Regions from separate parts of the Nonomuraea sp. NPDC054003 genome, predicted to be linked through region 2. Evidence: predicted binding sites of a transcription regulator. Region 2 holds the regulator's gene; the other holds the start of a gene.

What was found. Region 2 encodes HspR, which represses chaperone genes until heat shock. Its sites were predicted from a motif close to ANTTGAGTCNNNNNGACTCAANT; they were not measured.
Region 1: lon (endopeptidase La) is a predicted target of HspR. The motif match lies at 2,856-2,878, and genes of this name have one in related genera.

Annotation. Positions count from the first base shown of each region.
Region 1 is NZ_JBVJKR010000002.1:577,545-582,276, forward strand. Features, by position in the region: gene ACZ6YG_RS06890 (phenylacetate--CoA ligase family protein) at 1-782, opposite strand, end outside; gene ACZ6YG_RS06895 (response regulator) at 814-1,470, opposite strand; gene ACZ6YG_RS06900 (sensor histidine kinase) at 1,467-2,717, opposite strand; gene lon (endopeptidase La) at 2,892-4,732, shown strand, end outside.
Region 2 is NZ_JBVJKR010000021.1:71,243-75,974, reverse strand. Features, by position in the region: gene ACZ6YG_RS39675 (hypothetical protein) at 1-586, opposite strand, end outside; gene clpB (ATP-dependent chaperone ClpB) at 765-3,335, opposite strand; gene ACZ6YG_RS39665 (heat shock protein transcriptional repressor HspR) at 3,336-3,686, opposite strand; gene dnaJ (molecular chaperone DnaJ) at 3,691-4,732, opposite strand, start outside.

The DNA of each region.
Region 1 (4,732 bases), on a different contig from region 2:
CGCGACTCGCCGAACAGCTCACGCGCGACCGTCGGCCGCTCCGCCAGGAAGCGGCGGATCTCCACCGACAGCGGCGTCTCGTTGCCGAGCACGCCCGCGTCGGCCGTCCCGTACAGGGAGGCGATCCCGCGCACCGGATCGGCGATGCCGGCGCGGGAGGCCACCAGCGTGCGCCACTCCTCGCTGAAGACCTCGCCGGCGGTGACCAGCTTGACCTGCCAGCGGGACCAGGGCAGCCCGGCGTCGATCACGTCCTTGAGGAAGGGCGGGTAGCCGAGCAGCACCACCTGGTCGAAGTGCGGCGCCAGCTCGGGCACCACCCGCAGGATCTCCCGCTTGTCGCCGCCCGGCGCCACCACCGTCACCGGGTAGCCGAGCTCGGCCAGCCGGCGGCAGCAGGCGAGCGTGAACAGCCCGCCCACCCAGGTGCCGAGCGCGAAGCAGACCACCGCCAGCGTGCGCCGCTCGTGGGCGGCGAAGGAGTCGCGGAACACCTCCTCGAAGCGGGCCGCGACGGCGTGCTCGTCGGCGGCGGTGCGCGGCCAGAACGCGGGCTCACCCGTCGACCCGGACGACACCGCGACGATGTCACCGATCACCCCATGACGGCACAGGTCAGGGAGCGGGTGGCGTCGCGTGTACGTGTCCTTGCTTGTCATCGGCAAGCCCACAAAATCCTGAAATGTCCGGATCTGGGCGGGGTCGATGTCGTGCTCCGCCAGGAACGCCCGGTACGCGGGCACCGTCTCCACCACGTCATGGAACAGCTTGACCAGGTCCACCAGCCGACTGTACGACCGGAACCCCGGCCCGTCACTCGCCCGGCCGCACCAGCCCGGTCTCGTAGGCGTACACGATCGCCTGAGCGCGGTCGCGCAGCCCCAGCTTCATCAGCACCCGCCCGACGTGCGTCTTGACCGTCTGCTCGGCCAGCACCAGCTTCCGCGCGATCTCCTGGTTGGACAGCGCCTGCGCGACCAGCGTGAGCACCTCGCTCTCGCGCTCGGTCAGCAGGCTCAGCCGGACGGCCGAAGGCGCGGGCCGCGGCCCCAGCCGGGCGAACTCGTGGATGAGCCGCCTGGTCACGCCCGGTGAGATGAGCGCGTCGCCGGCCGCCACCACCCGGACGGCCTCGGCGAGCTGGGCGGCCGAGGCGTCCTTCAGCAGGAACCCGCTGGCGCCGGCCCGCAGCGCCTCGTAGACGTAGTCGTCGAGGTCGAACGTGGTCAGGATGAGCACCTTGGACCGCGAGCCGGGCGAGCACAGCCGCCGGGTGGCCTCCAGCCCGTCCATCACCGGCATCCGCACGTCCATCAGCACCACGTCGGGCGCCAGCTCGGCGGCCCGCTCGATCGCCTCCCGCCCGTCGGCCGCCTCGCCCACGACCACGATGTCGGGCTGGGAGCTCAGGAACACGGTGAAGCCCGTGCGCACCATGCCCTGGTCGTCGGCGATCAGAACCCGTATCACCCTGAACCCCGTCCGGTCGGCAGCACCGCGGTCACCTGGAAGCCTCCCACCGGGACCGGCCCCGCCTCCAGTGTGCCGCCGAGCAGCGCCGCCCGCTCACGCATGCCGACGAGCCCGTGACCGGCGCCCGGCGAGTGGGCGGGGGAGGAGCCGGGGCCGTTGGTGATGTGCAGGCGCACGCCGTGGTCGTCGCGGCCGATGTCGAGCACGACGGTCGCGCCGGGGGCGTGGCGCATCGCGTTGCTCAGCGACTCCTGCACGATCCGGTAGGCGGACATGCCCACCGCCTGGGGCACTCCCTCCAGCGACTCGGGCCGCCTGACCAGCACGGACAGCCCGGCCGCCCGCGCGTTGGCCACCAGGTCGTCCACCTGCTCCAGGCCGGGCTGCGGGGCGGTGTCGGTGCGGCCCTCCTCGTCGCGCAGCACGCCGAGCACCTGCCGGAGCTGGGCGATCGCCTCCAGCGACAGCGCGCGGATGCCGGCCAGCCCCGCCTCCAGCTGGGCTGGGTCGCCCGCCGCCTTGAGCGGCACCGCCTCGGCCTGGATCGCGATCACCGACATGTGGTGGGCCACCACGTCGTGCAGCTCGCGGGCGATGCGGGCGCGCTCCTCCAGCACGGCCTGCGCGCCCATGGCCTCCTGGCTGCGGCGCTCCTCCAGGGCGAGCCGCTCGGTGGCGCTGCGCCGCACCCGGACGTTGTAGCCGAGGAGCATGACGGCGCCCACGATGACCGACCCGAGCGGCATGCCGTTGGGGAAGGCGATCCACATCACCAGCACGCTGATCACCCAGGCGGCGCCGGTGATCCGCCGATCGCAGCGCACCGCCACCGAGTAGGCCACGAGCAGGTAGGAGATCACCATCTCCGGGGTGTAGGGGTTGTCCTCGTAGTCGATGCCCAGCTCGAAGGAGACCCAGAGCCCGGCGGGCAGCAGGGCCAGCGAGGCGCGCCAGGCCGCCAGCGGCCTGCGGTCGCGCAGCACGAGCGGCACCGCGACCCCCAGCGCGGCCAGATAGGCGACGGCCAGGCGTCCGTCATGCTGGAGGACCCGGTCGTAGGTGGTCAGGAACAGGACGAGGGCCAGCAGCGCGTCGGCCGTCCGCACCAGGTCGAGCGTGCGGAACGGCAGCAGCCCGAGCCAGCGCGGCACCGGCATGGCCAGCCGGCGGGACCGGGGCGTGGGCGGGTCGGCCTCGCCCTTGTAGAGCACGAGAGGGATGGGGCGCAGCACGGCCGAGAACACGGTTGAAGACTACGAGCCGGGTGCGCGCCGCGCGTCGCACCCAGGTCTGATCCGCTCTCACCCTTAGGTATCGCTTACATGATTACGCTCGCTCTGAGCGAACATCGGCAAGCAAGGGAACATTACGAGGCTCCGATGAATTGAGTCGGTATAACTCAACCCTTTGGAGTTCGCATGAGTGAGAGCTTGATCCTGCCGGTTCTGCCGCTGGACGACGCCGTCGTGCTGCCGGGCATGGTGGTTCCCCTGGACCTGTCCGACTCCGAGGTGCGCGCCGCGATCGACGCGGCCCAGGCATCCGGTGGCAACAAGCCCCAGGTGCTCCTCGTTCCCCGCATCGACGGCCGCTACGGCGCCGTCGGCGTGCGCGCCGTCGTCGAGCAGGTCGGGCGGCTGCCCGGCGGCGAGCCCGCCGCCGTGGTCCGCGGCGTCGACCGGGTGCGCATGGGCGCCGGCACGACCGGCCCCGGCGCGGCGCTGTGGGTGGAGGCCGTGACCGTGGACGCGGTCCCCGCCGGTGAGCGCGCCACCGAGCTGGCCAAGGAGTACAAGGCCCTGGCCACCACCATCCTGCAGAAGCGCGGCGCCTGGCAGGTGGTCGACCAGGTCAACCAGATCGACGACCCCTCGGTGCTGGCCGACAGCTCCGGCTACACCCCGTGGCTGTCCACCGCCCAGAAGGTGGAGCTGCTGGAGGCCGGCGATCCCGCCGACCGGCTGGCCAAGCTGGTCGAATGGTCCCGCGAGCACCTGGCCGAGCTGGACGTGGCCGAGACGATCCGCAAGGACGTCCAGGAGGGCATGGAGAAGCAGCAGCGCGAGTTCCTGCTGCGCCAGCAGCTCGCCGCCGTCCGCAAGGAGCTGAAGGAGCTCAACGGCGACTCGGCCGAGACCGAGGAGGAGGACTACCGCGCCCGCGTCGAGGCGGCCGACCTGCCCGGGAAGGTGCGCGAGGCCGCACTCAAGGAGGTCGACAAGCTGGAGCGGACCTCCGACCAGTCCCCGGAGACCGGCTGGATCCGCACCTGGCTCGACACGGTCCTCGACCTGCCGTGGAACGTGCGTACCGAGGACAACTACGACATCGTCGGCGCCCGCGAGGTGCTGGACGCCGACCACACGGGCCTGTCCGACGTGAAGGACCGCATCATCGAGCACCTGGCCGTGCGCAAGCGCCGCCAGGAGAAGGGGCTCGGCGTGGTGGGCGGCCGGCGCAGCGGCGCCGTGCTCGCCCTGGCCGGCCCTCCCGGCGTCGGCAAGACCTCGCTCGGCGAGTCGGTCGCCCGCGCCATGGGCCGCAAGTTCGTCCGCGTCGCGCTCGGCGGCGTCCGCGACGAGGCGGAGATCCGCGGCCACCGGCGCACCTACGTGGGCGCGCTGCCCGGCCGCATCGTCCGCGCCGTCCGCGAGGCCGGCTCGATGAACCCGGTCGTGCTGCTCGACGAGGTCGACAAGGTCGGCGCCGACTACCGCGGCGACCCGACGGCCGCGCTGCTGGAGGTGCTCGACCCGGCGCAGAACCACACGTTCCGCGACCACTACCTGGAGGTCGAGCTCGACCTGAGCGACGTGCTCTTCCTGGCCACGGCCAACGTCCTGGAGGCGATCCCCGGCCCGCTGCTCGACCGGATGGAGGTCGTCACGCTCGACGGCTACACCGAGGACGAGAAGGTCGCCATCGCCCGCGACCACCTGGTGCCCCGCCAGCTCGGGCTGGCCGGCCTGACGGCCGAGGAGGTCACCGTCGAGGACGAGGCGCTGCGCAGGCTGGCCACCGAGTACACCCGCGAGGCCGGCGTCCGCTCCCTGGAGCGGTCGGTCGCCCGCATCCTGCGCAAGGTCGCGGCCGGAGACGAGCTCCCGGTCACGGTCGGCGCCGACGGCCTGACCGCCTATCTGGGCAGGCCCAGGTTCGTGCCGGAGTCGTCGCTGCCGGAGAACGCCCAGCGCACCTCGGTGCCGGGCGTGGCCACCGGCCTGGCGGTCACCGGCGCGGGCGGCGACGTGCTCTACGT
Region 2 (4,732 bases):
GGCCCGTCACGCCGTCGAGGGAGTCGGCCGGGAGCTTGGTCTCGTTCAGCGGCCCCGGCCCCTGAGGCAGCGTGCGGCGCACGAGCCGGTCCTTGGTCTTGCCGACCGGGCGCGTCAGGTCGAGCGGGACGCCGGACGACGAGCGCGGCGCCGTCTTCGAGGGATAGCGTCCGGTCCTGGTGTTCACCGGCAGCGCGGGCAGGGCGGGCAGCTTGGCCTGGCTCGTCACGCCCGCCACCGTCGGCGCGGCGGGCAGCGCCGACGGCATGGCCGAGGTGGCCATGACGCCGCCCAGGTCCGACAGCCCCATCGCCGAATGCGAGGTGGCCAGCCCGGTCAGGCCCAGGTGCTCGGCCAGCCTGACGGCGCCCAGGGCCAGGTGGGTGCTCTCCGACCCGAGCAGCGGGCCGGTGCTGTCGCTCAGCCGCACCTTGGTGAGCTCGTCGCAGAGCGCCGCGGCGGGCGAGCCCATGCTGGTCCGGGTTTCCCGGCAGTCGCCGGCGGCCGCGGAGCTCGCCCCCAGCCAGGTGACCCCCGCGGTCAGAGTGGCGATGGCAAGAATTCCCCGGATGCTTCGAGTCGGCACGTCCCGTCCCCCTGATCGTTCTCGGTGATCCGACGAACGCGAAGCTAGCCAGACGCGCGAGGGACTGGAGGCGGCTTGCCGGAAGGCTGGACCGAACCTTACGAACCGGGCGCGCGGATGACCCGGGCGGGAACGTCGAACGCCCGGAGGATGGCCTCCGGGCGTTCGCGTGGGTGTGTCAGGCCCGCTGAACGGACAGCTCGTCGTCGCCGAGGTCGACCAGGACCTTGTCGCCGTCGACGATCTCGCCGGACAGCACCGCCTTGGCCAGCTTGTCGCCGATCGCCGACTGGACCAGGCGGCGCAGCGGGCGCGCCCCGTACATCGGGTCGTAGCCCGTCAGGGCCAGCCACTCGCGGGCCGCCGGCGTGACCTCCAGGGTCAGCCTGCGGTCGGCCAGCCGCTGGGCCAGCCGGTCGACCTGCAGGTCGACGATCCGCGTCAGCTCCTCGGAGCCGAGCGCGTCGAACAGGATCACGTCGTCCAGCCGGTTGAGGAACTCCGGCTTGAACGCGCTGCGCACCGCGCCCATCACGGCCTCGCGCTTCGCGCCGTTCTCCATCGTCGGGTCGACGAGGAAGTGGGAGCCGAGGTTGGACGTCAGGATCAGGATCGTGTTGCGGAAGTCGACCGTGCGGCCCTGACCGTCGGTCAGCCGCCCGTCGTCGAGCACTTGGAGCAGGATGTCGAAGACCTCCGGATGGGCCTTCTCCACCTCGTCCAGCAGCACCACGGTGTACGGGCGGCGCCGGACGGCCTCTGTCAGCTGGCCGCCCTCCTCGTAGCCGACGTAGCCGGGAGGCGCGCCGACGAGCCGGGCGACGCTGTGCTTCTCGGAGTATTCGCTCATGTCGATGCGGGTCATCGCCCGCTCGTCGTCGAACAGGAACTCCGCCAGCGCCTTGGCCAGCTCGGTCTTGCCGACACCGGTCGGGCCGAGGAACAGGAACGAGCCCGTCGGCCTGTCGGGGTCGGCGATGCCGGCCCGGCTGCGCCGCACCGCGTCGGACGCCGCGCGCACGGCCTCGTGCTGGCCGATGAGCCGCTTGCCCAGCTCCTCCTCCATGCGCAGCAGCTTGGCCGTCTCGGCCTCCAGCAGGCGGCCCGCCGGGATGCCGGTCCAGGACGAGATCACCTCGGCGATGTCGTCGGGGCCGACCTCCTCCTTGACCATGGCGTTCTCGTCGGGGGCGGCCTCCGAGGCGGCCTTCAGCGCCTGCTCCAGGCGTGGCACGTCGGCGTACATGACCCGGGACGCGGTCTCGAAGTCGCCGTCGCGCTGCGCCCGCTCGGCGGTGCCGCGCGCCTCGTCGAGCTGCTTCTTCAGCTCGCCGACCTTGTTGAGGCCCGCCTTCTCGTGCTCCCACCGGCCGACCAGGGCGTTCAGCTCCTCCTGGCGGTCGGCCAGCTCCTGGTGGAGCCGCTCCAGGCGTTGTACGGACGCCTCGTCGGTCTCCTTGGAGAGCGCCAGCTCCTCCATCTTCATCCGGTCGACGGTCCGCTGGAGCTGGTCGATCTCCACCGGACGGGAGTCGATCTCCATGCGCAGCCGGGAGGCGGCCTCGTCGACCAGGTCGATGGCCTTGTCGGGCAGGAACCTGCTGGTGATGTAGCGGTCGGAGAGCGCTGCGGCGGCGACGAGCGCGCTGTCGGCGATCTGCACCTGGTGATGGGCCTCGTAGCGGCCCTTCAGCCCGCGCAGGATCGCGATGGTGTCCTCCACCGTCGGCTCGCCCACGTACACCTGCTGGAAGCGGCGCTCCAGCGCAGGGTCCTTCTCGATGCGCTCGCGGTACTCGTCGAGCGTGGTCGCGCCGATCATCCGCAGCTCGCCGCGGGCCAGCATCGGCTTGAGCATGTTGCCCGCGTCCATCGCGCCCTCGGCGGCTCCCGCGCCGACGACGGTGTGGAGCTCGTCGATGAACGTGACGACCTGGCCGTCGCTCTCCTTGATCTCGGCGAGCACGGCCTTGAGCCGCTCCTCGAACTCGCCGCGGTACTTCGCGCCCGCCACCATCGCGCCCAGGTCGAGCCCGATCAGCCGCTTGTTGCGCAGCGACTCCGGCACGTCGCCGGCCACGATCCGCTGGGCCAGGCCCTCGACCACGGCCGTCTTGCCGACGCCGGGCTCGCCGATCAGCACCGGGTTGTTCTTGGTGCGCCGGCTGAGCACCTGCACCACCCGGCGGATCTCCGAGTCGCGGCCGATGACCGGGTCGAGCTTGCCCGAGCGGGCCTGCCCGGTCAGGTCGATGCCGTACTTCTCGAGCGCCTGGTAGGTGTCCTCGGGCGTCTCACTGGTGACCCGGGCGTGGCCGCGTACCTTCTCGAACGCGTCGAGCAGCGCCTGCGGGGTGGCGCCCGCGGACTTCAGCAGGTCGGCGGCCTGGCCGCCGTCGGCGGCGAGGCCCACCAGCAGGTGCTCGGTCGACACGTACTGGTCTTCCAGCCGCTTGGCGTGCTGGGCGGCGGTGTTCATCACCGTGAGCAGGTGGCGGGAGCTCGTCGGCGCCCCCACGGTCGCGCCCTGAGCCTTGGGCAGCGCCGCGAGCTGCTCCTCGGCCTTGGCCCGCAGCGTCCGCCAGTCGGCGCTGACCGCCTCCAGCAGCGGGACGGCGGTGCCGCCCGTCTGCGAGAGCAGCGTGGTCAGCAGGTGCAGCGGGGAGATCTCGGGGTTGCCCTCGGCGGCGGCCCGCCGCATGGCGCCCGAGAGCGCCTCCTGACTCTTCTGAGTGAGCTTGTATTCCATCTACGCCCCCGGTGGCAGCTCGTAACGGATCAGCGCCTTGATCATCTGTAGCTCGGCGCGGAGGCGGTGAACCTCCTCACGCAGCCGCAACGACTCGTTCTCCAGCTCCAGGATCCGCTTGATGCCGGCGAGGTTGATGCCCTCCTCCTGGGAGAGGCGCTGGACCTCGCGCAGCTGGATGATGTCTCTTGTGGAGTAGAGGCGGCCGCGCCCCGCCGTACGGCCCGGACAGACCAGACCGAGCCGGTCGTACTGCCGAAGGGTCTGCGGATGCAGACCCGACAGCTGCGCGGCCACCGAGATCACGTAAACAGGAGTGTCGTCCGACAGGTCGAAGTAGTTGGCGTCCATGGGCTCACTCGCTTCTGGCTCTCAAGATGAGATCGGCCCGCGGGTCCTCGGCCGCTGTGGCGGTGTTGAACTCCGTGAGCAGCTCACGAGACTTGTCGTCGAGCGTCTTCGGCACCATGACCTCGACGCTGGCGAGCAGATCGCCCTTGGTGCCGTCCTTGCGCGTGACACCCCGGCCGCGGATGCGGAACGTGCGCCCGTTCGGCGTGCCCGAGGGGATGCGCAGTGTCACCGGCAGTCCCTTGAGCGTCGGCACCTTGATCTCGGCGCCTAGCGCCGCCTCCGAGAACGTCACGGGGACCGTGACGGTCAGGTTGTCACCCGACCTGCCGAAGACGGTGTGCGGCTTGACGTGCGTCACGATGTAGAGATCGCCGGATGGGCCGCCGTTCTCGCCCGGTGCGCCCTTGGCCTTGAGCCTGACCCGCTGCCCGTCGGCCACCCCCGCGGGGATGCGCGCCTGGATCGTGCGGGTGCTCTTGGCCCGGCCGTTGCCCTCGCAGACGGGGCAGGGGTCGTCCACGAGCAGCCCGCGGCCCTTGCAGTCGCGGCACGGCTCGGAGAAGGCGAAGTTGCCCAGGTTGCGGCTGGCCGCGCCGGTGCCCTCGCAGGTCGGGCAGACCCGCGGGGTGGTGCCGGCCTTGGCGCCGGTCCCGCTGCACGCGGTGCAGGCCGCCGAGCTGGTCAGCCTGAGCGACACCGTGGTGCCCTCGGCGGCCTCCGTGAACGACAGCGTCACCTCCGACTCGATGTCCTGCCCGCGGCGCGGCCTGGTGGCGGTGCCGGGGCGGGTCGTGCCGCCCCGGTTGAACAGCCCGCCGAACAGGTCGCTGAAGCGGTCGCCCGCCCCCTGGCCGGAGGTCTGCTGACCGGTGCCGCCGAACAGGTCGCCGAAGTCGAACGGGAAACCGCCGCCGCCACCACCCGGACGCTGGCCGCCCACCCCGGAGCCGAACAGCGTGCGCGCCTCGTCGTACTCCTTGCGGCGCTTGCTGTCGGACAGGACGTCGTAGGCCTCGGAGACTTCCTTGAACTTCTTCTCCTTG